3 regions of the Streptomyces sp. NPDC058470 genome follow, and region 3 is predicted to be linked to each of the others. Evidence: riboswitches for the same ligand, from Rfam matches in the RefSeq annotation. Region 3 holds a riboswitch; each other region holds the start of a gene.
What was found. A riboswitch is a leader RNA that binds a small molecule or an ion and turns the genes downstream of it on or off. The one in region 3 is predicted to bind thiamine pyrophosphate.
Positions count from the first base shown of each region.

Region 1: linked by a shared signal. The riboswitch ahead of thiC (phosphomethylpyrimidine synthase ThiC) and the one ahead of thiO (glycine oxidase ThiO) in region 3 are both predicted to bind thiamine pyrophosphate.
Region 2: linked by a shared signal. The riboswitch ahead of ACFWP7_RS09915 (thiamine ABC transporter substrate binding subunit) and the one ahead of thiO (glycine oxidase ThiO) in region 3 are both predicted to bind thiamine pyrophosphate.

Region 1 is NZ_JBHXMF010000016.1:123,151-132,566, forward strand. It holds gene ACFWP7_RS14610 (cytochrome ubiquinol oxidase subunit I) at 1-306, opposite strand, end outside; gene hisC (histidinol-phosphate transaminase) at 909-1,991, opposite strand; gene ACFWP7_RS14620 (LacI family DNA-binding transcriptional regulator) at 2,412-3,524, shown strand; gene ACFWP7_RS14625 (metallophosphoesterase) at 3,711-4,787, shown strand; gene ACFWP7_RS14630 (hypothetical protein) at 4,970-5,836, shown strand; gene thiC (phosphomethylpyrimidine synthase ThiC) at 5,980-7,803, opposite strand; TPP riboswitch at 7,796-7,952, opposite strand; gene ACFWP7_RS14640 (YibE/F family protein) at 8,024-9,416, shown strand, end outside.
Region 2 is NZ_JBHXMF010000010.1:70,019-79,434, forward strand. It holds gene ACFWP7_RS09905 (ABC transporter ATP-binding protein) at 1-481, opposite strand, end outside; gene ACFWP7_RS09910 (ABC transporter permease) at 482-2,158, opposite strand; gene ACFWP7_RS09915 (thiamine ABC transporter substrate binding subunit) at 2,134-3,225, opposite strand; TPP riboswitch at 3,305-3,423, opposite strand; gene rlmN (23S rRNA (adenine(2503)-C(2))-methyltransferase RlmN) at 3,472-4,578, opposite strand; gene ACFWP7_RS09925 (phosphatidate cytidylyltransferase) at 4,692-5,822, opposite strand; gene frr (ribosome recycling factor) at 5,822-6,379, opposite strand; gene pyrH (UMP kinase) at 6,548-7,318, opposite strand; gene tsf (translation elongation factor Ts) at 7,510-8,346, opposite strand; gene rpsB (30S ribosomal protein S2) at 8,442-9,416, opposite strand, start outside.
Region 3 is NZ_JBHXMF010000043.1:36,862-46,277, forward strand. It holds gene ACFWP7_RS28435 (sulfite oxidase-like oxidoreductase) at 1-257, shown strand, start outside; gene ACFWP7_RS28440 (DUF4396 domain-containing protein) at 287-826, opposite strand; gene ACFWP7_RS28445 (deoxyribonuclease IV) at 896-1,771, opposite strand; gene pknB (Stk1 family PASTA domain-containing Ser/Thr kinase) at 1,854-3,815, opposite strand; gene ACFWP7_RS28455 (thiazole synthase) at 4,100-4,894, opposite strand; gene thiS (sulfur carrier protein ThiS) at 4,898-5,110, opposite strand; gene thiO (glycine oxidase ThiO) at 5,107-6,303, opposite strand; TPP riboswitch at 6,301-6,413, opposite strand; gene ACFWP7_RS28470 (hypothetical protein) at 6,466-6,819, shown strand; gene ACFWP7_RS28475 (NAD(P)/FAD-dependent oxidoreductase) at 6,947-8,179, shown strand; gene ACFWP7_RS28480 (Rv2175c family DNA-binding protein) at 8,329-8,700, shown strand; gene thiE (thiamine phosphate synthase) at 8,792-9,416, shown strand, end outside.

The sequences.
Region 1 (9,416 bases), on a different contig from region 3:
TTCGAGGGCGAGCGGGGCTCCGAAGACGTCACCGACGAAGCGTGAGTAGTCGGACCAGTTCATGCCGAACTGGAACTCCTGCACGATGCCGGTCACTACACCCATGGCGATATTGATCAGGAACAGTTTTCCCCAGAACTTGGTCGCCCTGAGGTAGTGCTCCTTACCCGTTCGCACCCAGGCGGTCTCCAGGATCGCCGTGAGTGCGGCGAGCGAGATCGTCAGAGGGACGAAGAGAAAGTGGTAGACGGTGGTGATGCCGAACTGCCAGCGCGCCAGAGTCTCGGGCGCCAAAGCCAATTCCACGTCGTCAGTCTCCTTAAATCGCCGTGGTACAGCGGCAGTTTGCCCCCTTTGTCACGTACATCACGGGAGCAACCGGGACACGTTTGTGAACGCGTTCACATTCACAAGCAAGTATGACGCATGGCCGTTCGAGGGTTGACAGGAGGGGGGTGCCTAAGCGTGGACCGGCTGGTCACCGACGGACTGCCGACTCAGAGGGGCCGCCCCGGAGCAGGGAAGGCTGCTCCGACACCGGCGTCACCGTCACCCCGCGAGGACGGCGCCCAACAGATCGTCAAGCCCGGCACGGTGGCCTTCTGGACCGACGGCGACGCCCCCCGCGCTCCCCTGCCGGGCGGACACCGGTCTCGCGGGGCATCGCATACCGCCCCCCAAGCCCGTCCGGCGTGCCGGCCGCATCGACGGCAACCCGCACACCTCCGCCACCGTGGTCGACGGCGCCCCCACACGCTCATCACCACGCGTGACCCCGTACACGCTCACCACCACGCGTGATGGCGACCCCGTACACGCTCGCCATCACGGGCGACGGCGACCCCGTACACGTAGAAACGGCGACCCCTTACGCGTACAACCGGTGGCGGACCACGGGCCGCCACCGGTCACTGGAGCTCCTTGAGAAACCCCTCTGTCGCCTTGAGGAAGATGTCGTTCGCCTCGGTCTCGCCGATCGTCACCCGGACCCCCTCGCCGGCGAACGGCCGCACGACGACCCCGGCCTGCTCGCAGGCGGCGGCGAAGTCGAGCGTGCGCTCCCCCAGCCGCAGCCACACGAAGTTGGCCTGTGTCTCGGGCACCGTCCAGCCCTGCCCGCGCAGCGTCTCGACCACCCGCACCCGCTCCGACACCAGGGAGCCGACCCGGCCGAGCAGTTCGTCCTCGGCGCGCAGCGAGGCGACCGCCGCGTCCTGTGCGAGCTGGCTCACACCGAAAGGCACCGCCGTCTTGCGCAGCGCCGCCGCAACCCGGTCGTGGGCGATCGCGAAACCGACCCGGAGGCCCGCGAGCCCGTACGCCTTGGAGAAAGTGCGCAGCACGCAGACGTTGGGCCGGTCGCGGTAGAGCACGACGCCGTCCGGCACCTCGGCATCGCGGATGAACTCGCGGTACGCCTCGTCCAGGACCACCAGCACATCGCTGGGCACCCGGTCCAGGAACCGCTCCAGCTCGGCCCTGCGCACCACCGTGCCGGTCGGGTTGTTGGGGTTGCAGACGAAGATCAGCCGGGTCCGGTCGGTGATCGCGTCCGCCATCGCGTCAAGGTCGTGCACCTCGCCGGGCGTCAGCGGCACCTCGATCGGGGTCGCCCCGCTGATCTGGGCGATGATCGGGTACGCCTCGAAGGACCGCCAAGCGTAGATGATCTCGTCGCCCGGGCCGCTCGTGGCCTGCACCAGCTGCTGCGCGACCCCGACGGAACCGGTTCCGGTGGCCAGGTGCGAGAGGGGGACGGCGAAGCGGTCCGACAGTTCGTTGATCAGCGCGGTGCACGCCAGGTCCGGGTAGCGGTTGAAGGAGCCGGCCGCGGCGGTCACGCTCTCGATGACACCGGGCAGCGGCGGATACGGGTTCTCGTTGGAGGACAGCTTGTACGCCACCCCACCCCCGACCGCGGCGGGCTTGCCGGGCTTGTAGGTGGGGATACCCTCCAGCTCGGCACGCAGCTTGGGGCTCGTCTCGCTCACCGCAGTCCTCCTCGTGACCACCGTCGGCTCATGATCACCGCCGGCTACCAATGCTCCTCACCCTATGAGGATTCCGCGCCGCTGCGAATGGCCTGTGGACAACCACCTCGCCGCCACGAGCTGCCCGAGTGATCATCCCCGTACGAAGGTGTACGAATGGGGGCGCGCCGCACTTCGCGCCGCGCGCCGGTGGCTCACGCCGTGGCGCGCATCCCTCGTCAAGGTGAGTTGAGACCTCTTCGAGACATGGCCTGGTTGGCAGGCCCATGCGTGCCGACACGTCACGTCCTGCCATTGGATCGTTCAACTGACTTTCTTTCTAAGGCAGTTGGCCAATGTGGACCATGCAGAAACGTGCCTGTCAACGAGTGCATATGCGTCCGCACTACCCCACCGCATGAGCCCTACTATCGGCTCGCCATGACAGCAGCAGGGAAGCACCAGGTGAGCCGGGCGGAGACAACCCGCCGCGGCGGTCGGCCGGGACGGGCGGGCATCAGAGATGTGGCCGCAGCCGCCGGAGTGTCCATCACGACCGTCTCCGATGCCCTCAACGGCAAGGGCCGGCTCCCGGACGCCACCCGACGCCATGTCCGCGAGGTCGCCGACCGGCTGGGCTACCGCCCGTCGGCCGCGGCCCGAACGCTCCGTACCGGCAAGTCGGGCCTCATCGGCCTGACCGTGACGACGTACGGGGATGAACCTTTCACCTTCACCGAGTTCGCGTACTTCGCGGAGATGGCCAGAGCCGCCACGTCGGCAGCGCTGGCCCGGGGCTACGCCCTGGTCATCCTCCCCGCGACCTCGCGCCACGACGTGTGGTCCAACGTCGCCCTGGACGGAACCGTGGTCATCGACCCGTCCGACCACGACCCGGTCGTCAGCGAACTGGTCCGCCAGGGCTTACCGGTCGTCTCCGACGGCCGCCCGGCGGGCTCGCTGCCGGTCACCGCGTGGGTGGACAACGATCACGAGGCCGCCGTCCTCGGCATCCTCGACCACCTGGCCGACGCCGGCGCCCGCCGGATCGGCCTCCTCACCGGCACCACCACCGACACCTACACCCATCTCTCCACCACCGCTTACCTGCGCTGGTGCGAGCGTGTGGGCCAGGATCCGGTCTACGAGGCATACCCGGCGCACGATCCGTGCGCGGGAGCCGTCGCCGCCGACCGGCTGCTCGCGCGCCCCGACCGCCCCGACGCCGTCTACGGGCTCTTCGACCCGAACGGCACCGACCTGCTGGCCGCAGCCCGCCGCTACGGCCTGCGTGTACCGGACGATCTGCTCCTCGTCTGCTGCAGCGAGTCCACCGTCTACGCCAACACCGAACCGCCCATCACGACGCTCTCACTCAAACCACGCCGGATCGGCACAGCGGTCGTCCAGCTCCTCATCGACGCCATCGAGGGAGTGGAATCGGACCAACCGGTCGAGCAGGTGATACCGACCGAGCTGATCGTGCGGACCTCCTCGCAACGCCGTCTGCCTCGTACGACGGTGAGTCCGCCCCGATCACCCGAGAAAGGTTGACTCCCGTCGAGGACAGGGCGGGAAAGCACCGCCCAATTCGGGCAAAAACCCCGGTGAACTGGGCTCCTGCTCCGATTCACCACCCCTGGGTCATCACATGGCGCGATCCGCATTCCTATGATGGGCCCACGACACCGCGGGCCGCTGCGACCAGGCAGTCCGATCCGGTGCAGATGCGGCGCGATGGTGGTGGAGGGGTCGATGACTCAGGGGGCCGGTCAGGGACCCGAGGTGGCGCGGACGGCGACGTTGCGCGACTTCCGGGTGCCCGCGTACGTCCACGAGACCGGTCCGTTCGCGCAGGACACTCCACCCGACGAGGACGCGGGGCCGACCGAGGAACCCGAGGGGTACACGCCGACGCGGCGCGATCTACCCGTCATCAACCGGAGTGACACGGTTCAGGTCGCTGTTGACCCCGCCGCTTCGGAGGGCGCCGACGGACCGGGTCCGCTGTACGTCGTAGGCGATGTGCACGGCTATCTCGACCAGCTCGTCGCCGCGCTCCAGGAGCAGGGCCTCATCGACGGCGCCGGCGACTGGTCGGCCGGGACCGCGCGCCTGTGGTTCCTCGGGGACTTCACCGACCGCGGCCCGGACGGTATCGGTGTGATCGACCTCGTGATGCGGCTGTCCGCCGAGGCCGCCGCCGCCGGCGGCTACTGCAAGGCGCTCATGGGCAACCACGAGCTGCTGCTCCTCGGCGCCAGGCGCTTCGCCGACACCCCCGTCAACTCCGGCGCGGGCACCGCCACCTTCCAGGCCGCCTGGCTGCTCAACGGCGGCCAGAAGACCGACATGGACCGTCTCCAGGACCACCATCTGCAGTGGATGGCCCGCCTGGACGCCATGGAGCAGGTCGACGGACACCTCCTGGTGCACTCCGACACCACCGCCTATCTCGACTACGGCGACTCGATCGAGGCGGTCAACGACACCATCCGCGAAACCCTCACCCGCAACGACGCGGACGAGTGCTGGGACCTGTTCCGCAAGTTCACCAAGCGCTTCGCCTTCCGCGACGACGGCGGCGCCGAGGCCGTGCGCTCCCTGCTGGACATGTACGGCGGTTCACGCATCGTCCATGGCCACAGCCCCATCCCGTACCTCCTGGGCGACGTGGGCTCGGAGGACGGCGAGGACAGTACGGGCCCCGTGGTCGAGGGACCGCATCTCTACGCCGACGGACTGGCCATCGCGATGGACGGCGGCGTGACCATGGCCGGAAAATTGCTGGTCCAGCAACTGCCACTGGCCGACTGAGGGTTCTTCGGGCAGGCCTCGCCCTGCGAAGGAGCGTGCCGGCCAGGGGGCAATTTCTGGAAACCCCCTGTCACGGCGTGCCATCACCGCTCTACCATCGGACTATCCGTAGCAGGCTCCCCTCCGTTTCTGCCCAACGGCTCGTCAGCGTGCGAGCCATCAGCCCTACGGAGCATCGGGGGATGCAGATGAACAGCGTTCCGCAGCACCTGCTGAGCGAGGACCGCCAGGACTATGAGCGGATCCTCGATGAGGCGCTGCGCTCCGCACCACACCGCCCGGAACTCGCCGCTGTCGGCCAGCGGCTCAATCCGGAACAACTGCGCACCATGGCGCTCAACGCCACCGCGCTCATCACGGTGGCAGCGGCAACCGAGTACCAGCACTACGTGAAGGTCCGTGAGGAACTGCGTCAGCCGGCGCCGACCACCCCGCCTGTCCGCAAGGAAGCCGGTTCCGCCGAGCCGGGTTCGAGCGCGATGGGGCTCGCCGCCACCGTGGGGGAGGTCACCGAGTCAGCCGGAGCGGGCGCCATCGCCATCGTCGCGGTGCTCGCCCCCGTCCTCGCCGGGACAGCCGCGGCGATATTCCTGCTCGTGGGGTACATCCTGAAGATGATCACCCCCGAGCCGGCGTTCGCCAAGACCCTCCTGACCACCGGGTGGGTCTTCGGCGCGGTCACAGCGGCCGCGATTCTGGTCGCCGCGGTCGGACTCCTGCTCACCGCCCTGCGCAACGGCTCGTCCTCGCTCCAGGCCGGAGCACGCGGCGAGCTCGACGAACAGGTCGCCCGGGCCAGGGAAGCCTGGCGCGAGGCTCTGCTGGAGCGCGGCATCCTGCCGTTCCTCCGGGAAGCTCTCGCGGATCCGGGCTCGGCAGCATTCGGCCGTCCGTCGCCGACACCGACGAGCCGCATGCCGCAACTGGGCTACAACCGGCCGGGGTTCAGCAGCCCCGACGGCGGCCCGGCAGCCGGCCCACGCCCGAGCTACTCAAGCCCGGACTTCTCCAGCCCGGACTTCGGAGGGCCGGAACACCAGCCGGAGTGACACCCGGCCGTGACCGCGCTCAACCTCCAACCGCCCGAGCTCGCCGGCTACATGCTCGAGCACGTCGCAGCCTGCGGAGCCCGCCAGCCGGGCAGTGCACCGGACCTGTCCCAACAGCCCCGGCGCACTGCCCGCGTTCCCAGTCAGTCAGCCAGCGGCAGATACACCCGGTTCCCGCTCGCCGCGAACTCCTTCGACTTCTGCAGCATCCCCTCGGCGACCTCCTCGGCGGAGGCCCCCGCGGCCGCCGTACCGCCGAACTGCTCCGTGATGCTGTGGCTGATCTTCATGGAGCAGAACTTCGGCCCGCACATGGAGCAGAAGTGGGCCGTCTTGGCGGGCTCGGCCGGGAGGGTCTCGTCGTGGAACTCCCGTGCCGTGTCGGGGTCGAGGGCCAGGTTGAACTGGTCCTCCCAGCGGAACTCGAAACGGGCGTCGGACAGCGCGTCGTCCCATACCTGCGCACCTGGGTGCCCCTTGGCGAGGTCGGCTGCGTGGGCGGCGATCTTGTAGGTGATGACGCCGGTCTTGACGTCGTCACGGTTGGGCAGGCCCAAGTGTTCCTTGGGCGTGACATAGCAGAGCATGGCCGTGCCCCACCAGGCGATCATCGCGGCACCGATGCCGGAGGTGATGTGGTCGTACGCCGGAGCGACGTCCGTCGTCAGCGGGCCGAGCGTATAGAACGGAGCTTCATCACAGATCTCCTGCTGAAGGTCGATGTTCTCCTTGATCTTGTGCATCGGGACATGTCCCGGGCCCTCGATCATGGTCTGAACGTTGAAACGCTTCGCGATCGTGTTGAGTTCCCCGAGCGTCCTCAACTCCGCGAACTGCGCCGCGTCGTTGGCGTCCGCGATCGACCCCGGCCGCAGCCCGTCCCCGAGCGAGTACGTGACGTCGTACGCGGCGAGAATCTCGCACAGCTCCTCGAAGTTCTCGTAGAGGAAGCTCTCCTGGTGGTGGGCCAGGCACCACGCCGCCATGATCGAGCCGCCGCGCGAGACGATGCCGGTCTTGCGGTTCGCGGTGAGCGGTACGAACGGCAGGCGCACGCCCGCATGGACCGTCATGTAGTCCACGCCCTGTTCGGCCTGCTCGATGACCGTGTCCTTGTAGGTCTCCCAGGTCAGCTCCTCGGCGCGGCCGTCCACCTTCTCCAAGGCCTGGTAGAGCGGCACGGTGCCGATCGGCACGGGGGAGTTGCGCAGTACCCACTCACGGGTGGTGTGGATGTTGCGGCCGGTGGACAGGTCCATGACCGTGTCCGCGCCCCACTTCGTGGCCCAGGTCATCTTGTCCACCTCCTCCTCGATGGAGGAGGTCACCGCGGAGTTGCCGATGTTCGCGTTGACCTTCACCAGGAACCGCTTGCCGATGATCATCGGCTCGATCTCCGGATGGTTGACGTTCACGGGCAGCACCGCGCGACCGGCGGCGATCTCCTCGCGTACGACCTCGGCGGCGACGTTCTCGCGAACCGCCACGAACTCCATCTCAGGTGTGATCTCACCGCGCCGGGCGTACGCGAGCTGTGTCACGGCTTGTCCGGAGCGGCCCCGGCGCGGCTGGCGCGGCCGCCCCGGGAAGACCGCGTCGAGGTTACGGAGGCCGCCGCGCGGTGAGGTGTGCTTGATCCCGTCGTCCTCGGGACGGATCGGGCGGCCCGCGTATTCCTCGGTGTCGCCGCGGGCGATGATCCAGTTCTCACGCAGCGGTGCCAGACCCCTGCGTACGTCGGTGTCGACGGTCGGATCGGTGTACGGGCCGGAGGTGTCGTACAGCGTGACGGACTGGCCGTTGGTGAGGTGTACCTGACGGACCGGCACCCGCAGATCGGGGCGCGAACCCTCGACGTACGCCTTGTGCCAGCCGATGGACTGCCCGGCCCCGTCGTTCTGGGCAGGGGAAGAAGCCCCGTCCGTCTGGCTGGAGGCAGGCGTACCTACTACGTCCTTGTTGGTCATGAGACCTACTCCCTACGCCGGCATTACCCGGTAACAGGTTCGGCGGTCGACGCAGCGGATTCCGTCTGCCGATGTTTCATGTGAAACATCGCTGAGACGAAGGTCAGCGCCCTCTCAGCCCGGTGCTCCGAGCTCCCGCGTGTGCAAAGGTGCCTCCACGCTAGCGTCACATCGGGCGCGCTGAACAGTGGGCCCCGTCCGTTCTTGCGATGATCGGTCGGTGACCACGATGCAGCAGCCCCCTATTCCGCCGTCCGAGCCGCCGCACGGACATGGCCCCGGCGACGGTCACGGGCACGGCAGCGGCCACGACCAAGGGCACGGACCGGGTGGCGGCAGAGGGCGCGGCGACGTCCCGGGGCCGGGCGGTGGGCACGGGCCGGGTGGCGGCCACGGGCCTGGTGGCGGGCAGGGGCCGGGCGGTGGGCAGGGGGCCGGTGGGTGGCATGGGCCCGGTGACGGCCCGGGACCAGGCGGCGGGCAGGAGCCTGGCGGCGGCCACGGGGCTGGTGGCGGCCAGGGGTCCGGCGACAGCCACGGCCATTCCCACAGTCACAGCCATGGCCCCGCCGCCCCCGTCTCCAAGCATCTGCGCAAGGTCATCGGCGCGGTGCTGATCCCGTTCGCCGCCGCGGTCGTCGTGGGGCTCGTGGTGCTCTGGCCCGGCGGCGCACCGGGGCACGAGCGCACCGGCGTCGGTTTCGACCGGCAGACCCAGCAGGCGACGGTCACCAAGATCGACCAGGTGGACTGCGATTCTGTGAACGCCTCGGGGGAGACCCCGACCGGCGACACCTCCACCGCCGAGGGCTCCTCGGCACAGCAGCAGGCGACGGGCGACTGCAAGAAGGCGACGATCAGGGTCGACACCGGCAGCGACAAGGGCCGTACCTTCACCGAGATCGTCCAGCCGGACCAGTCACGCCAGTTGCACCAGGGCGAGAAGGTCGTGGTCGCGTACGAGCCCTCCGCGCCCAAGGACTTGCAGTACTCGGTCAGCGACGTGAACCGCAGGATCCCGATGGCGGTGCTCGCCGGGATCTTCGCGCTGATCGTCGTGGGCGTGGGCCGGCTGCGCGGCGTCATGGCTCTGGTCGCACTGGCCGTCAGCTTCATGATCCTGACGTTCTTCATCCTGCCCGCGATCCTGCAGGGCTCGAACCCGCTGGTCGTGGCGGTCGTCGGAGCCAGCGCCATCATGCTGATCGCGCTCTACATGTGCCATGGCCTCTCGGCCCGGACATCGGTGGCGGTGATCGGCACCCTGCTCTCGCTGCTGCTGATCGGGGTGCTCGGCTCCGTGTTCATCGGCTGGGCCGCGCTGACCGGCAACACGGACGACAACACCGGCCTGATCCACGGCCTGTATCCGTCCATCGACATGAGCGGTCTGCTGCTCGCCGGCGTCATCATCGGTTCGCTCGGTGTGCTCGACGACGTGACAGTGACGCAGACCTCCGCGGTCTGGGAGCTGCACGAGGCGAATCCGGCGATGGGCTGGCGCGGGCTGTACCGCGCGGGCATCCGCATCGGCCGCGACCACATCGCCTCGGTCGTCAACACGCTCGTCCTGGCCTACGCGGGCGCGGCGCTGCCCCTCCTGCTGCTCTTCT
Region 2 (9,416 bases), on a different contig from region 3:
CGAGCGGTTCGTCGAGCATCAGCAGCCGGGGGCGCGGCGCCAGGGCGCGCGCCAGCGCGACCCGCTGCTGCTCTCCACCGGAGAGGGCCGCGACGGCCCTGCGCTCGGCGCCCGGCAAGCCGACGAGCTCCAGCAACTCGCGTACCCGTACGGCCTGTTCACCCTTGCCCGTCCTGTGCATCCGGAGCCCGAAGGCCACGTTGCCGCCCACATCCCGCTGCGGGAAGAGCTGGTGGTCCTGGAACATCAGGCCGACGCCCCGCCGGTGCGCGGGCACCTGCGCCTGGTCGCGGTCGTCGAGGAACACCCGGCCCGAGTCGAGCGTCTGGAGCCCGGCCACCACCCGCAGCAGCGTCGACTTGCCGCTGCCGCTCGGCCCCAGCACACACACGATCTCGTGCTCGGCGACCGCGAGGTCGACGGCATCGAGCACCGCCCGCCCGCCGAAGCGTACGGTCGCGGTCTCAAGGCTCAGCAGCATCTAGAACTCCCCGGTCCGGTCGGTCCGTACCCGCTCCAACAGCAGCAGCGCCACCGCGCACACCACCATCAAGATGGTCGAAAGGGCCATCGCCTGGCCGTAGTTGAGGTCGCCCGCCCGCCCGAGCAGCCGGGCCACGGCGACCGGCAGCGTGGGATTGTCGGGCCGTGCGATGAAGACGGTCGCCCCGAACTCGCCCAGCGACACCGCGAAGGCGAACCCGGCCGCGACCAGCAGCGCCCGGCGCACCATCGGCAGATCTACCTCGCGCCACACCCGCCACGGCGACGCCCCGAGCACCGCGGCGGCCTCCCGCAACCGCCCGTCCACCGCCCGCAGCACGGGCAGCATCGTCCGTACGACGAAGGGGACACCGACCAGTGCCTGCGCGAGCGGCACCAGGATCCAGCTGCTTCTGAGGTTGAGCGGTGGCTCGTCCAGCGCGATCAGGAACCCGAACCCGACGGTCACCGCCGACACGCCCAGCGGCAGCATCAAGAGCGCGTCGAAGCCTCGTACGAGACGCCCGGCGCGCCTCGTCAGGGCCGCGGCCGCCAGACCACCGATCAGTACGGCGATGGCGGTGGCGGCGAGCGCGTACTCCAGGGAGTTGCCGATCGCCTCGATCGGCGGGACGAGGAAGATGCCGCTGTCGTCGGTCGTCAATGCCCTGTAGTACCCGAAGTCGGGGGCGTCCAGGGACCGTTGGACCAGCACAGCGAGCGGCAGCACGAGCAGCACGGCGATGGTCGCGAGGACCCCGGCGAGCAGCGCCCACTGCCCGGCACCGCGTGGCCGGCGTGCGGTCGTCTCCGGGGCCACCAGACGCAGGGCGGTCTCCCGGCGCCGTACGGTCCAGGCGTGCACGGCGAGGATCGCGCCCACCGCCACGAACTGGATGATCGTCAGCACCGCCGCCGTGGAGAGGTCGAAGATCTCCGAGGTCTGCCGGTAGATCTCGACTTCGAGGGTCGAGAAGGTGGGGCCGCCCAGGATCTGCACCACGCCGAAGGAGGTGAAGGTGAAGAGGAACACCATCAGCGCGGCGGCGGCCACAGCAGGGCTCAGGGCCGGCAGCGTCACCTTGCGCCAGGCCGCGAACCGGGAGGCGCCGAGCATCCGGGCGGCCTCCTCCTGACGCGGGTCGAGCTGCGACCAGAGTCCGCCGACGGTACGGACGACGACCGCGTAGTTGAAGAAAACGTGCGCGAGCAGGATCGCCCAGACGGTGGTGTCGAGCCGTACGCCCCACAGTTCGTCCAGCAGCCCGCCCCGGCCGACCAGCGCCAGGAACGCCGTACCGACGACGACCGTCGGCAGCACGAACGGCACGGTCACCACCGCCCGCAGCACCTGCTTGCCCCTGAAATCGAAGCGCGCGAAGACGTACGCGCCGGGGAGCGCGATCAGCAGCGTGAGCGCGGTCGAGGCAAGCGCCTGCCAGGTGGTGAACCACAACACGTGCCGGATGTCGGACTGCGCGAGGACATCCCCGATCCGCCCGAACTGCCAGATCCCGTCGACCTTGAGGCCGCGGGCCACGATCGCCGCCACGGGGTAGGCGAAGAAGACGCCGAAGAACGCGACCGGCAGGGCCATCAGCCCGAGCCGCGCCGCGCCTGGCCGACGGGACTTTCTTCGCGCCCGGGGCGTTACTTCAGTACGAGTGAGGTCCACGACTTGACCCACTGGTCACGGTTCTCGGCGATCTTGGTGGGGGCCATGGTCTCGGGGTCCTTGGCCTGCGGCCCGAACTCCGTGAACTCGGTCGGCACCTTTGCGCCCTCCACCACCGGGTAGACGAACATGTTCAGCGGCATGTCGTCCTGGAACTGCTTGGTGATCAGGAAGTCGATGAGCGCCTCGCCGCCCTTGGTGTTCTTCGCGTTGCTCAGCAGCCCCGCGTACTCGACCTGCCGGAAGCAGGTGCCGGTCGCGACGCCGGTCGGCGCGGTCGTCGGCTTCGGGTCGGCGTAGATGACCTCGGCGGGCGGCGAGGAGGCGTAGGAGACGACGAGCGGCCGGTCCGCCTTGGCCTTCTTGCCGCCCGCGGACCCGGAGAAGTCCTCGTTGTACGCCTGCTCCCAGCCGTCGACGACCTCGACGCCGTTGGCCTTGAGCTTCGTCCAGTAGTCCTGCCAGCCGTCGTCCCCGTACTTCGCCGCGGTCCCGAGCAGGAAGCCGAGGCCGGGCGAGGAGGTGGAGGCGTTCTCGGTGACGAGCAGGTTCTTGTACTCGGGCTTGATCAGATCGTCGAAGGACCGCGGCGGCGTCAGCTTGTGCTCGCTGAAGTAGGCCTTGTCGTAGTTGACGCAGATGTCGCCCGTGTCGATGGGCGTCACCCGGTGCTTGTCCTGGTCGACCCGGTACTCCGGGAGGATCTGGTCCGAGCCCTTGGCGTCGTACGACTGGAAGAGCCCGTTGTCGAGCGCGCGGGACAGCAGGGTGTTGTCGACGCCGAAGAAGACGTCGCCCTGCGGGTTGTCCTTGGTGAGGATCGCCTTGTTGACGGCCTGCCCCGCGTCGCCGTCCTTGAGGACCTTGACCGTGTACCCGGACTCCTTCTCGAAGGCGCTCAGCACGTCCTTGGAGTAGGCGAAGGAGTCATGGCTGACGAGAGTCACCGTCTTGGAGTCACCACCGCTCCCGGAACCGGAGTCGGTCGAGCCGCACGCGGAGAGCGTGACGAGCCCCAACCCCACACCGACAGCGACGACGGCCGTGATCGTCTTCTTCTTGTTCACTGAATTCCTCCTGGGATGACCAGGAAGAGACGCGGCCCTGCCCGGGAACCTCTGACAGTTCCCGGGCAGGGCGCAACAGCTTGAGTATTGACCGAACTTCCTACCCAGAATGACCTGGGCAAGGTTCTGAGGGTCTGCGGCCCGCCGGTGACCCGGCTACCGCACTCTCAGCGCTGTGGCGCTCCCCTGTCGGAATATGAAGATGTAGGTACCTAAGGATGCACGTACGCAGCCATGTTGCCCAGGTTACCGCTCGGTGGCCGCGAGCTGACCGCACGCCCCGTCGATCTCCTGACCACGGGTGTCCCGAACGGTGACCGGCACCCCGTGGGCCGCGATCGCCTCGACGAACGCCTTCTCGTCCTCGGGCCGCGAGGCGGTCCACTTCGAACCCGGCGTCGGGTTCAGCGGGATGAGGTTGACATGCACGGGCTTGCCCTTGAGCATCCGCCCGAGCCGGTCACCACGCCAGGCCTGGTCGTTGATGTCCCTGATCAGCGCGTACTCGATGGAGAGCCGACGCCCGGACTTCGCCGCGTACTCCCAGCCGGCGTCCAGCACCTCCCGCACCTGCCACCGCGTGTTCACGGGTACGAGGGTGTCGCGCAGCTCGTCGTCGGGCGCGTGCAGGGAGATGGCGAGGCGGCACTTGAAGCCCTCGTCGGAGAACCGGTTGATCGCCGGGACGAGCCCGACGGTCGACACGGTGATGCCCCGCTGCGAGAGGCCGAGCCCGTCGGGCTCGGGGTCGGTCAGCGCGCGGATCGCCCCGACCACCCTCTTGTAGTTGGCCAGCGGCTCACCCATCCCCATGAAGACGATGTTGCTGAGCCGCGACGGACCACCCGGGATCTCGCCGTCCCGAAGCGCCCGCATGCCATCGACGATCTGGTGCACGATCTCACCGGTGGAGAGGTTCCGGTCGAGCCCGGCCTGCCCGGTCGCGCAGAACGGGCAGTTCATGCCGCACCCGGCCTGCGAGCTGATGCACATGGTCACCCGGTCCGGATACCGCATCAGCACGGACTCGACGAGCGTGCCGTCGAACAGCCGCCACAAGGTCTTGCGGGTGGTCTCCTGGTCGGTCGACAGATGCCGCACGACCGTCATCAGCTCGGGAAGCAACGCCTCCTGAAGCTTCCCGCGCGAGGCGGCCGGGATGTCCGTCCACTCCGCGGGGTCGTGCGCGTACCGCGCGAAGTAGTGCTGCGACAGCTGCTTGGCACGAAACGGCTTCTCACCGATCGCGGCAACCGCTTCCTTACGCTCAGCGGGCGTGAGATCGGCAAGATGCCGCGGCGGCTTCTTGGCTCCGCGCGGGGCGACGAATGTGAGTTCTCCGGGCTTAGGCATGGCCGTACCAGTGTCGCAGACATACGGAGAGGGACTCGCCGCCCTGTGGACAACGAGCCCCTCACCGACAAACCCGCACGTCAGCGACGTACAGACGCACCCGTCACCGCAGGTCAGCCCGACCCGACGAAGATCACCAACAGCAGCCACACCACCGGAGCCGTGGGCAACAGCGAGTCCAGCCGGTCCATGATCCCGCCGTGGCCCGGCAGCAGCGTGCCCATGTCCTTGATGCCCAGGTCCCGCTTGATCATGGACTCGCCGAGGTCGCCGAGCGTGGCGCTGGCGGCGACCGCGAGGCCCAGGAGCAGGCCCTGCCACCAGGTGCCGTCGTCGATCAGGAACTCCATGCACAGCGCACCCGCGGCCATCGCGAAGGTGACCGCTCCGACCAGGCCCTCGCGGGTCTTGCCGGGGCTGATGCGCGGCGCCAGCTTGTGCTTGCCGAAGCGCCAGCCGATCGCGTACGCGCCCGTGTCACTGACCACGGCGAGCAGCAGGAACGTGAGCACCCGCCATGAGCCGTCGTCGGCCGCGAGCATCAGCGCGACGAACGTGGCCAGGAACGGGATGTAGAAGGCCGCGAACACACCGGCCGTGACGTCCTTCAGATAGCCCTCGGGGGGCTCCGTCATGCGCCAGACCAGGACGGCCAGCGCGGTGAGTGCCATCGCCACCCACGCACCCTCGGCGCCCCGGACGTAACCGGAGACGACCATCGCCGCACCGCCGAGCGCCAGCGGCACGAGAGGCGCCTTGATGCCCTTGCGCTCCTCCAGCCGCGACGTGAGCTCCCACAGCCCCACGACCACAGCGACCGTTATCACGCCGATGAAGACGGCCTTGACGATGAACAACGACGCGATGATCACCGCGCCGAGCCCGACGCCCACCCCTATGGCCGCGCCCAGGTCCCGTCCCGCGCTCTTCTTCTGCGGTGCGGAGGCGGGCTGTGGGTCGCTGGGCATGGGCTCCTGCGGCTTCTGCGACGGGCCTCCGTAGGGCGGCGCCGTCGCCGGTGTGTCGTCGCGGAACAGGGGACCGCTCAGCCGAGCGGCCCCCCGGTCGTCATCCTGGTCTCCGCCATGTTCGGGTACGTCGGGCACGATGGGCATGGGGCGAGTGTGCTGCGCGTCATACGCATCGTATGTGGGACCCGCCGGGGCAGCCCCCTGGACAGGCCCCTGCTCGGACGGCCCCCAGTACCCGGCTTGTGGCGGCGGCGCCCAGGAAGAGTCGTTCATCAGACCTCGAGCAGCTCCGATTCCTTGTGCTTCAGGAGCTCGTCCACCTGAGCGGCGTACTTCGCCGTGGTGTCGTCGAGTTCCTTCTCCGCACGGCGGCCCTCGTCCTCGCCGACCTCGCCGTCCTTGATCAGCTTGTCGATGGTCTCCTTCGCCTTGCGGCGGACGGAGCGGATCGAGATCTTGGCGTCCTCACCCTTGGTCTTGGCGACCTTGATGAACTCCTTGCGGCGCTCCTGGGTCAGCTCCGGGAACACCACCCGGATGATGTTGCCGTCGTTGCTCGGGTTGACGCCGAGGTCGGAGTCGCGGATCGCCTGCTCGATGTTGCGCATCGCGCTCTTGTCGAACGGGGTCACCACCGCCATGCGCGGCTCGGGCACCGAGAACGAGGCCAGCTGGTTGATCGGCGTCAGTGCGCCGTAGTAGTCCGCCACGATCTTGTTGAACATCGCCGGGTGCGCACGACCGGTGCGGATCGCGGCGAAGTCCTCCTTGGCGACCACGACGGCCTTCTCCATCTTCTCCTCGGCCTCGAGGAGGGTCTCTTCGATCACCACTTGCTCCTGCGTCTTGAGTAGGCCCGGCAGCTGTTCCTCGGAGGGGTGGCAGCCGGCTGCGTCGCGTCTTGTTCCTGCACGGTTCCGGACCGGCAGGACATTGTCCATCCCCCGGTCGGGGTCCGTGCCCGGTCAGGGCTCGACCCCCGCTCGGGGCCGGTCCCGTCAGGCCCGGCTGCTGTGTTCACCCACGAGTGTGCCGATCTTCTCACCCTTGACCGCCCGCGCGATATTGCCCTCCGCCAGGAGCTCGAAGACCAGGATGGGCAGCTTGTTGTCCCGGCACAGCGTGATGGCGGTCATGTCGGCGACCTTGAGGTCGCGGGTGATGACCTCGGCGTAGCTGAGCGAGTCGAACTTGACCGCCTCGGGGTTGGTCTTCGGGTCGGAGTCGTACACACCGTCGACACCGTTCTTGCCCATCAGCAGGGCCTCGGCGTCGATCTCCAGGGCACGCTGGGCAGCGGTGGTGTCGGTGGAGAAGTACGGCATGCCCATACCGGCGCCGAAGATGACCACACGGCCCTTCTCCAGGTGCCGTACGGCACGCAGCGGGATGTACGGCTCGGCTACCTGCCCCATGGTGATGGCGGTCTGGACCCGGCTGTCGATGCCTTCCTTCTCCAGGAAGTCCTGGAGGGCCAGGCAGTTCATGACCGTGCCGAGCATGCCCATGTAGTCGGAGCGCGCCCGGTCCATGCCGCGCTGCTGGAGTTCCGCGCCGCGGAAGAAGTTGCCGCCGCCGATGACGACCGCGATCTGGGCTCCGCCGCGCACGACGGCCGCGATCTCACGGGCAATCTTGTGCACCACGTCGGGGTCGACGCCCAGTCCGCCGCCGCCGGCGAACGCCTCGCCGGAAAGCTTCAGCATGAAGCGTCCCGCGCCTTTGCCGTCGTCGGTCTTCTCGCCCTTGTCGGCCTGGGTGGTGGTCATGGATCTCTCGCCTCTTTTACGTGTCACACATACGAAGAAGGCCATTGCCGCTGGGGTGTTGTTCGCATCCCATGCTTGGCAATGGCCTCCTCGTCAGATCTGCTGTCGTCCGACACGCACGCGCGCGTGCCCACATACGCGGACGACTGCTGTCGACCCTAGCGGGGTCGGGCGTCGATCGCGGTACGGACTCAGATGCCGACCTTGATACGCACGAAGCGCTTCAGGGTGACACCGGCCTCGTCCAGAATCTTCTGGACGGACTTCTTGTTGTCGAGCGCGTACGGCTGGCCGAGGAGGGTGGCCTCCTTGAAGAAGCCGTTGACGCGACCCTCGACGATCTTCGGAAGCGCGGCCTCCGGCTTGCCCTCGGCGCGCGTGGTCTCCTCGGCTACGCGGCGCTCGGACTCGACGACCTCGGCCGGAACGTCCTCACGGGAGAGGTACTTCGGCGCGAAGGCGGCGATGTGCTGCGCGATGCCCTTGGCAAGCTCGGCGTTCGGCTTGTCCAGCTCGACCAGGACACCGATCTGCGGGGGCAGGTCGGGCATGGTGCGGTGCATGTACGCGGCGACGTAGGCGCCGGAGAACTGGGCGAAGCGGTCCAGGACGATCTTCTCGCCCAGGCTCGCGTTGGCCTCGTCGACGAACGCCCGAACCGTCTTGCCGGGCTCGATCTCGGAGCCGAGGAGGGCGTCGAGGTCGGCCGGGGAGGACGCCACGACGTGCTCGGCGATCTGGTTGGCGACGGCCTGGAACTTGTCGCCCTTGGCGACGAAGTCCGTCTCGCACTTCAGCTCGACCAGGACACCGGAGGAGTTGTCGTCAGCGATGATCGAGACCACAGCGCCGTTCTCGGCGGAGCGGCCCTCGCGCTTGGCGACGCCCTTCTGGCCCTTGATCCGCAGCGCCTCGACGGCCTTGTCGACGTTGCCGTCGGACTCGTCCAGCGCCTTCTTACAGTCCATCATGCCGGCGCCGGTGAGCTCACGGAGCTTCTTGACGTCGGCGGCGGTGTAGTTCGCCATGATTCCCGGAATCTCTCTCGAAGTCTGAAGATCTACGGGCCGAACGGCGGGGGCTTGGTGCGCCCCCGCCGTTCAGAACCCGAAGGGGTGAGGGGTCAGGCCTGCTCGGCGTCCGCGGCGGGGGCCTCGGCGGCGACCGGAGCGTCGGCGGCGGGCGCCTCGGCGACCGGAGCCTCAGCGGCGGGCGCCTCGGCGACCGGAGCCTCAGCGACCGGGGCCTCAGCGACAACCTCGGCCTGCTCGGCGTCGGCGACCTTCTCCGTCTCGGCGGAGGTCTGGACCTCGGCGACCGGAGCCTCGGCAGCGTCCTCGGGGTCCGCCTTCTTCTCGCCCTCGAGCAGGTCGCGCTCCCACGCGGCGAGCGGCTCGCCCGCAGCCTTGTCGCCCTCGGCGGCCTTGCCCACACCGGAGCGGGAGATGAGGCCCTCGGCGACGGCGTCGGCGATCACGCGGGTGAGCAGGGTGACGGAGCGGATCGCGTCGTCGTTGCCCGGGATCTTGTAGTCGACCTCGTCGGGGTCGCAGTTGGTGTCGAGGATCGCGACGACCGGAATGTGGAGCTTCCGGGCCTCACCAACGGCGATGTGCTCCTTCTTGGTGTCCACGATCCAGACGGCGCTGGGCACCTTGGACATCTCGCGGATACCACCGAGGGTCTTCTCCAGCTTGGCCTTCTCGCGCGACAGCACGAGAAGCTCCTTCTTGGTCAGACCGGACGCGGCGACGTCCTCGAAGTCGATCTGCTCAAGCTCCTTGAGGCGCTGCAGACGCTTGTAGACGGTCGAGAAGTTGGTGAGCATGCCGCCCAGCCAGCGCTGGTTGACATAGGGCATGCCGACGCGGGTGGCCTGCTCGGCGATGGCCTCCTGCGCCTGCTTCTTCGTGCCGACGAACATGACCGTGCCGCCGTGGGCGACGGTCTCCTTGACGAACTCGTAGGCGCGGTCGATGTACGACAGCGACTGGAGCAAGTCGATGATGTAGATGCCGTTGCGCTCCGTGAAGATGAAGCGCTTCATCTTCGGGTTCCAACGACGGGTCTGGTGACCGAAGTGGACGCCGCTTTCCAG
Region 3 (9,416 bases):
ACTTCGCCTCCGACCGCACGATGTTCGCCACCCACAAGGACGGCGAACTCCTGACGGCGGAACACGGCTTCCCGCTCCGCCTCGTCGTGCCGCAGCTCTACGCCTGGAAGGGCCCCAAGTGGGTCCGCGGGGTGGAGTACATGACGGCGGACCGCCGCGGCTTCTGGGAGGAGCGCGGCTACCACAACGTCGGTGACCCGTGGCGTGAGCAGCGCTACTCCTATCAGGAGGAGCCCGGCGACGGCCCCGAGCTCTGAGTCCTCCGTCGCCCCTGCTTCTGTGCTGGTCAGTGGTACTGATGCACCACCGCGTGGCCCTTGCCCCGGCCGATCATCCACTTGTTGACCGGGGTGGTGATCACGAACGCGGCGGCGAGTGCGATGGCCAGCACCCACCAGAACGCCGCGTCCGCGAGCTCCGTGTCCATCGCGCCCGGCCACAGGGCGATCACGCCGTTGTCGATCAGCTCCATCACCGCGATGGAGAGGGTGTCGGCGGCGAGCGCGACCCGGATCGCGGCCTTCAGGCCGATGCCTGCCTTCAACACACCGCGCAGCGTGAGCAGATAACCGAAGAAGAAGGCGAGCGCGATCGCCAGGATCAGTGTCGGTACGTTGCCCCAGCCCAGTGCGGTCCCGATCACCATGCCGAGGACCTCGCCGATGGCGCAGCCGGTGAGGCAGTGGAGGGTCGCCTGTGCGGCCATGGACCAGGTGGCCCCGCTGCCGAGGCTGTGCGTCTCGTGGCCGTGTGCTGCGTGACTGCGCGACGCATGAGCGTGTGATTCGTGAGCGTGCGGTTCGTGGGCGTGTGCGTCGTGCCGCATGGAAGCCCCCGGAGTCGGGTAGTGGTGCCTGTTGTCCTGCACCAACTGGATACCCCCAGGGGGTATTCCTTATTCGCGGAGTTTCTTCAGGCGTTCGATATCCCTCGCGTGCCCCTCCCGGCCGCCCGGCGTCTCGATGATCAGAGGTACGCCCTCGGTCGCGGGGTGGGTCATCAGGGCCCGGAACGGATCCTCGCCGATATGGCCGGAGCCAATGTTCTCGTGGCGGTCCTTGTGGGCGCCGACCACATCCTTGGAGTCGTTGGCGTGGATCAGCTTGAGGCGGCCCTCACCGACCGTGTCCACCAGCAGGTCGAGGGTCTGGTGCATCCCGCTCGGCCCGGTCAGGTCGTGGCCGGCCGCGTAGATGTGGCAGGTGTCGAGGCAGACGCCCAGCTTCGGATGCGCGTCGAGCGCCTCGAAGTACGGTCCGAAGTCCCAGGTGCGGGAACAGAGGGAAGCGCCCTGACCGGCGGTCGACTCCAGGAGCAGGAACGGGTCGTCGTCGTGGGTCAGCTCGTCGAGCAGCGGCAGCAGATGCTCGCGCACCTGAGCGAGAGCCACGGAACGCTCCCTGCCTCCGGTGGCGCTCCCCGTGTGCACGACCACACCCAGGGCGCCGATCTCCCGGCCCCGGCGCAGCGAGTGCCGCAGCGACTCCACGGACTTCTCGACCGTCGCCTCGGTGTGCGAGCCGAAGTTGATCAGATACGGGGCGTGGACGTACGCGGGGATCGACTCGGCGGCGCAGGCCGCCCGGAACGCCGCGTCCTCTTCGGCCCGCCGGGGGTTGCCGTCCGGCGTCGCCCAGCCCCGCGGGTTGGCGACGAAGACCTGAACGGTCTCGGCCTTGAGCTCGCGGGCGTAGCTCAGGCCGACGGAGTTGAGGCCGCCGGCCACGGGGACATGGCCGCCGACGGGGTTGCGAAGCTGCTTGCTGGTCACACCCGCCAGGGTGTCACGCGCGTTCTCCCGTCCCGTCGGCGGACCTCGTGCACGGGGCCGGCGGGGGCCGACGCGGTGCGGCTCACGCGATCTCGATGGTGATCGTCGACCCCTTGGGCGCCGTATCGCCGCCGTCCACCGACTGGCTCTTCACCGTGTTCCCGAAGAGGTTGAGCAGTCCGCGGTCCTCGTGGACCTGGAACCCGGCGTCCTGAAGCGCCTGCTTCGCGTCGTCCACGCTGTCCCCCACGACGTCCGGCACCTGGACCAGCTCGGGACCCTTGGAGATCGTCAGCGTGACGGTGTCGCCCTCGGCGGCCTCCCGGCCCTCGCCCGGGGACTGCTTGGCGACCAGTCCCTTGTCGAACTCCGAATTGACCTGCGCGGAGGCGATCTTCACCTTCAGACCTGCCTCCTCCAGCTCCGCGGTGGCGTCCTCGACGGACGCTCCCGTGACGTCGGCCACCTCGATCGGGCTGCCCTTGCTGACCGTGATGGCGACGGTGGAACCCGCGTGGCGCTCGGTGCCCGCTGCCGGGTCCGTGCTGATCACGGAGCCATTGGGTACGTCGTCGCTGAACTCACGGGTGACCAGACCGGCCGCCAGGCCGCTGTCCTCCAGCTTGGACTTCGCGCTGTCCAGCGCCGCGCCCGGGAGGTCGGGCACCTTCACCGTCTCCGGGCCGTCGGAGATGGTCAGGTCCACGGAGTCGTTGTCCCGGATCCGGGCGCCGACCTCAGGGTTGCTGCTGACGACGGTGCCGCGCTCCACGGTGTCGCTGTACGCGTGCTTGACGTCACCGGCGTCGAGCCCGGCGTCCGCCAGCCGGTCCTTGGCCTGCTCCTCGGTGATCGCCAGGACCGCCGGGACCTTGGTGAACTGGCCCGAGTTGATGTACCAGACGCCCGCGCCGAGGCCGAGCACCAGTAGGACCGCGGTGACGATCGCGATCATTCCGCGCCGGGGGCGGCCCGTGCCGCGCCGTGAGGGTGGGGCCCCCTCGGACGCGAACTGGCTGGTCCGCTCGAACCGGCTGGTCGGGTTGAGCACGGCGTCGGCGGCGGCCTCGTCATAGTGGTACTCGTTCACCGGCAGCGGGCGCTGCACGGACAGCGAGCGCGGGATCACACTCGTACGGTCCTCGGCATTGTGGTGACCCATGCTGAGGGCCTGCGGCGGTACGGCGTCGAGCTGCTCGGCGCTGAGCCCCGCCCGCGCCTCCAGCACCTGCCCGAGCAGCGCCACCGCGTCGTACGGGCGGACCTCGGGGTTGCGCGCGGTCGCGGAGGTGACCAGCTCGTCGAGCTGGTACGCCAGTCCCGGTACGGCGGCCGACGGCGGCGGTACGTCCGCGTGGAGGTGCTGGTAGAACACCTGGGCGGGGGAGTCCCCGGAGTGCGGCTTGCCGCCGGTGAGCATCTCGTAGAGGACGATTCCGCACGCGTACACGTCGACGCGGGCGTCGGCGGTGCCGTGCTCGATCTGCTCGGGGGCGAGATAGGAGACGGTGCCGAGGACGGCGCCCGTCGTGTTGGTGACGGTGTCCACGGCCCGTACGAGGCCGAAGTCCGCCACCTTGACCCGGCCGTCATCCCCTATGAGGACGTTCTCCGGCTTCATGTCGCGGTGCACGAACCCGGCGCGGTGGGCCGCGCCGAGCGCGGCGAGTACCGGCTCCAGGATGTCGAGCGCGGCCCGCGGCTGGAGGGCCCCGCGCTCGCGCAGCACGTCGCGCAGGGTGCACCCGGCGACGTACTCCATGGCCAGGTAGACGTACGACCCGTGCGCCCCCTGGTCGAAGACCTGCACCACATTGGGGTGCGCGAGCCGGGCCACCGACTTGGCCTCACGGATGAACCGTTCGACGAACGAGCCGTCGGCGGCCAGGGCCGGATGCATCACCTTGAGGGCGAGCACACGGTCGAGGCGGGTGTCCAGGGCCCGGTAGACCGTGGCCATCCCGCCGACCGCGATCCGCGCTTCCACGCGATAGCGGCCGTCGAGCAGCTGCCCGACAAGCGGGTCCTGAAGGGTCGTATCCACGCAGGTGAGTCTACGAGCCACCACTGTCACCCCCCACCCGTTCAGCCGATACCGGGTCTGGACTGAAGCCGACCTGTGACGCACGTCGCACGGGCCGGGGGACATCCGGCAGCCGCCGACGGCGGGTCGCCGCACGGGCCGAGGGACATCCGGCAGCCGCCGACCGCGGGTCGCCCCACGGGAGACCCGCACTTTTCAACGAGGTGGAAACGGGCGGTGCGCGGGCGAGAGAGGCCTGAAGCCGCAGCCACGGACGGCGGACGGCGGACGGCGGATGGCCGAACTCAGAAGGCGGGCCGCTCCGGGTCCAGCCGGGCCAAGCCCTCCGCCGGAGACGACGCCTCGGCGAAGTGCCGCCGAGGAATCCGCCCCGCACGGTAGGCGAGCCGCCCCGCCTCCACCGCATGCCGCATGCCCTCGGCCATGAGCACGGGCTCCTGGGCCCGGGTCACGGCCGAGGCCAGCATCACCCCCGCACACCCCAGCTCCATCGCGAGCGCGGCATCGGACGCCGTACCGGCCCCCGCGTCCAGAATCACCGGCACGCGCGCGTGCTCCACGATCAGCTGGAAGTTGTGCGGGTTCCGGATCCCGAGCCCGGACCCGATCGGTGACCCCAGCGGCATGATCGCCGCGCACCCGACGTCTTCCAGTTTCCGCGCGAGCACCGGGTCGTCGTTCGTGTACGGCAGCACCGTGAACCCGTCGTCCACCAGCGTCTCCGCCGCGTCGAGCAGCTCGATCGGATCGGGTAGCAGCGTGCGCTCGTCGGCGATGACCTCCAGTTTGATCACGTCGGTGCCCAGCGCCTCGCGCGCGAGGCGGGCGGTCAGTACGGCCTCGCCCGCGGTGAAGCAGCCCGCCGTGTTCGGCAGCACCCGGATGCCGAGCCGGTCGAGGACGGACAGCACCGAACCGTGCACGTAAGCGTTTACGCGCCGCATCGCGACCGTCGTCAGCTCCGTGCCGGAGGCGACGAGCGAGCGCTCCAGGACATCCAGGCTCGGCGCACCCCCCGTACCCATGATCAGACGGGACGTGAAGGACGTACCACCGAGGAGAAAGGGATCGTCGGCCATGGGTCAGCCTCCTTGGACGGCGGTGAGGACTTCGACGCGGTCTCCCTCGGAGAGGGCGGTGGACGACCACTGCCCGCGCGGGACGACGGTTTCGTTGAGCGCGGCGGCGACACCGGACGGGGCCGGGGTGAGCGCCGCGACGAGCGTGTCGAGAGCGGTGCCGGCGGCGATCCGCTGCCGCTCTCCGTTGACGAGGACGCTGACGAGGATGCTCATACGGGCTGCTCCGTGCGGGCCGGGCTGAAGCGCTTGGGGGTGAAGGGGCGTGCCACGTCCGGCAGTTCACCGGTGGTCAGGGCATGCGCCATCGCGTCACCGGTGACGGGTGTCAGCAGGACGCCGTTGCGGTAGTGCCCGGTTGCCAGGAGGAGCCCGTCGAGCTCGGTCGGTCCGAGCAGCGGTGCGTTGTCGGGCGAGCCGGGGCGCAGTCCGGCGCGGGTCTCGGTGAGCGGCAGCTCGGTGATCCCGGGGACCAGCTCATGGGCGTCGCGCAGCAGCTCGTACACGCCGCCCGCGGTCACCGTCGTGTCCCAGCCGAGCTCCTCGTTGGTCGCGCCGACGACGAGCTCGCCGTTCTCGCGCGGCACCAGGTAGACGTGACTGCCGCGCACGACGGCGCGCACGGTGCGGCTGAGGAAGGGCGCGTACGGCCGTGGCACGGTCAGCCGCAGCACCTGCCCCTTCACGGGGCGCACGGGCGGCAGTACGTCCTCGGGAACCCCCGCGAGGCGCCCGCTGAGGCTGCCCGCGGCGAGGACCACCTGCCCGGCCGACAGCTCGCTGCCGTCTCCGGTGACGACTCCCTGGGCCCGGTTCCGTACCACGCCCAGGCGTTCGGCCCACCTCCGGCAAAACATCACTCCGGCCCGCTCGCATGCCGTGACCAGGGCTTTCGCCAGTCGGCGCGGATCGATCTGGTGGTCGCCGTCGACCCGCAGACCGCCACGCACGCCGGGCGCGAGCATCGGCTCCAGGCGGCGGCACTCACGGCCGCTGAGCCACTCCGAGTCGAGCCCCGACTGACGTTGCAGGGTGTGCAGTTCGCGCAGGTGGGCGCGGTCGTCGGCGTCCAGTGCGACGGCCAGGGTGCCGCACCGGCGGTAGCCGAGGTCCTGGCCCGTCGCCTCGGTGAGCTCGGCGACGAAGTCCGGATAGCGGTGTGCGGAAGCGAGGTTGAGGCCCAGCAGGGTCTGTTCGCCGTAGTGCAGTTCGGTGACGGCGGCGAGCATACCGGCCGCGACCTGTGCGGCGCCGCCGCCGGGCTCGGGGTCCACCAGCGTGGTGGTCAACCCGCGCTGCGCGGCCCGCCAGGCCGTCACCAGCCCGATGATTCCGCCCCCGATGACAAGGACGTCTGAGGTGCCCGATGACAGGGATGTACGAGATGTGTCGGACGGTGTATGCGACATGGGCGTCCAGCCCCTCCCTTCGCCGGCATGACCCGGATCAGGTTCGTACGGTCGGAGGCCGTCCAGCCTCCCTCTCAGCCCGGTGCGTCCGGACTCCCGCGAGTGCTTTACGTTGGCCAGCCTAGCTCGCCGCCGTATGTCTCAGTAAGGGAGCCTCCGTCCATGGCCCGTTCGCTCGACGGCCTCGTCCTGTCCCCGGTCGCCGACCAGGCGCCGGGTCAGGTGGGTACTCGCACCCGTTTCACGTACCACGAGCGGGACGGCGAGATCTGGGCCGAATACGAAGGCGGTGACGTCGTACGCGGTCATCTCCTGGGTACTCGCGAGGGCGACCGCCTCGACTTCCGGTACGTACAGCTGAAGCGCGACGGCAGCACCTCCTCGGGGCACTGCGTGTCGCGCGTGGCGGAACTGCCCGGCGGGCGCGTACGCCTGGAGGAGAGCTGGGAGTGGGAATCGCAGCGGGGCAGCGGGACCAGTGTGGTGGAAGAGGTCCGTTCGAGCGGTGCGGCCTAGTCGTGCGGAGTGGGTCCGTCCGAGCGGTGCGGCCCAGTCGTGCGGAGCAGGTCAGGAGCGGCGGTGTGGAGCACGTCACTGAGCACGCACCCTGACTGACGAATTGCCGGCTGTCTATGGTGATCAGGTGACCGAGGAGACGCAGGTTCAGGAGCGGACGGTACGGCAGGTCGTCGTCGTGGGCGCGGGCATGGCCGGCGTGCAGACCGCGGTAGCCCTGCGGGAACAGGGCTTCGGCGGCGGCGTGACGCTGATCGGGGCGGAGCCGCACCAGCCGTACGACCGGCCACCGCTGTCCAAGGCGGTACTGCTCGGCAAGGCCGAGGGTTCCGCCTTCGACCTCGACTTCGAGGCACTGGACATCGACCTGCGGCTCGGGCGCGAGGCGCTCGGCGTACGCCCCGAAGACCATGAGCTGGACACTGCCGCGGGGCCGGTGCCGTACGACGTCCTGGTCATCGCGACGGGTGCGGAACCGATCCGGCTGCCGGGCGCCGAGGGCGTGCCCGGGGTCCATGTGCTGCGCACCCTGGACGACGCGGAGCGGCTGCGTCCCGTGCTCGCCCAGCAGCACGACATCGTGGTGGTGGGGGCGGGCTGGATCGGCGCCGAGTTCGCCACCGCGGCACGTGAGGCGGGGTGCGCGGTGACCGTCATCGAGGCGGCCGACCGGCCGCTCGCCGGGGCACTGCCCGCCGAGGTGGCCGCGCCGATGGCCGCCTGGTACGCGGACAGCGGGGCCTCGTTGCGCACCCACGCGCGCGTGGAGCGCGTCGAGCCGGGCGCGGTGGTGCTGGACGACGGCTCCCGGGTGCCCGCGGGCGCCGTCGTCGTCGGCATCGGCGCGCGCCCCGCCACCGGCTGGCTCAGCGGCTCCGGCATCGAGCTCGGCGCCCACCGCGAGGTCGTGGCCGACGACCATCTGCGCACCTCGGTGCCGGACGTGTACGCGGTCGGCGACTGCGCTTCCTTCCCTTCGGGAAGGTACGAGGACCGCCTTCTGGTCCACCACTGGGACAACGCCCTGCAGGGTCCGCGCACGGTGGCGGCGAACATCATCGGCGAGTCCCCTGTGGCGTACGACCCCGTCCCGTACTTCTGGTCCGAGCAGTTCGGCCGCTTCGTCCAGTACGTCGGCCACCACGCACCCGCCGACACCACCGTCTGGCGCGGTGACCCGTCCGGCGCCGCCTGGACGGTCTGCTGGCTGCATGACGGCCGTCTGGTCGCCCTCCTCGCGGTCGGCCGGCCCAGGGACCTGGCCCAGGGCCGGAAACTCATCGAGGCGGGCACTCCGATGGACCCGGAGCTGCTGTCGGACCCGTCGCGGCCGCTGAAGACGGCGACGCCGACGCCGTAGCGGGGGTGGTTCGCCGTGGGCGGAACCGGTGCCGGGCGGGCGATCCGGCCGTGCGGTGACCCGATCCGACGGGCGATCCGGCCGCTCTGTGACCTGATCCTGACGGGGCTCGGCTACCGAGTGTCAGTCCGGGATGGCAGGCTTGTCCTGTGACCGAGATTGACGCAAAGATCGATGCTCTCGTCCCCGCCTGGCTCACCCTCCCCGACATCGCCGAACAGTTCGGTGTCGAGGTGACCCGCGTCCGGCAGTTGGTCAGGGAGGGCCAGGTGATCGCCGTACGCCGTGGTGAGAACCGCGCGCTGCACGTCCCCGCCGCTTTCATCGACGGGGCCGAGCAGAAGGTCGTCAAGGGCCTGACAGGCACTTTGACGCTCCTGCGGGACGACGGGTTCTCCGACGAAGAGATGCTCGAGTGGCTCTTCACCCCCGACCCGAGCCTGCCCGGTACCCCCGCGCAGGCTCTCAGCGAGAATCGCGGCACGGAGGTGAAGCGTCGCGCCCAGGCGCTCGCCGTCTGACCGAGACAGACCGTCCGACGTTCGGACCACGGCGGCCATGGGCCACCCCGGCCGCCGTGGTCCCCACGCACCGACAACGGGGGTAACACGCATGCCCGACAACACCGCCACCGCGCGCGCCCAGCTCGCCGACGCCCGCGTCTACCTGTGCACGGACGCCCGCAGGCGCCAGGGCGACCTCGCCGAATTCCTGGACGCGGTCCTGGACGGCGGTGTCGACATCGTGCAGCTGCGCGACAAGGGCATGGAGGCGGCCGAGGAGCTGGAGCACCTCCAGGTCTTCGCGGACGCCTGCGCACGCCACGGCAAGCTGCTCGCGGTCAACGACCGGGCGGATGTGGCCCACGCGGCCGGCGCCGACGTGCTGCACCTGGGCCAGGGCGACCTCCCGGTTCCCGCCGCCCGCGCCATCCTCGGCGACGAGATCCTGATAGGCCGCTCCACCCACGCCGAGTCCGAGGCTGCGGCAGCCGCCGTCCAGGAGGGCGTGGACTACTTCTGCACCGGCCCCTGCTGGCCGACCCCCACCAAGCCCGGCCGCCACGCACCCGGCCTGGACCTGGTCCGGTACACGGCCTCGCTGGGCACCGACCGCCCTTGGTTCGCCATCGGCGGCATCGACCTGGGCAACCTCGACGAGGTGCTGGAGGCGGGCGCCCGCCGCGCCGTCGTGGTGCGGGCGATCACCGAGGCGGACGACCCGGGAGCGGCGGCGG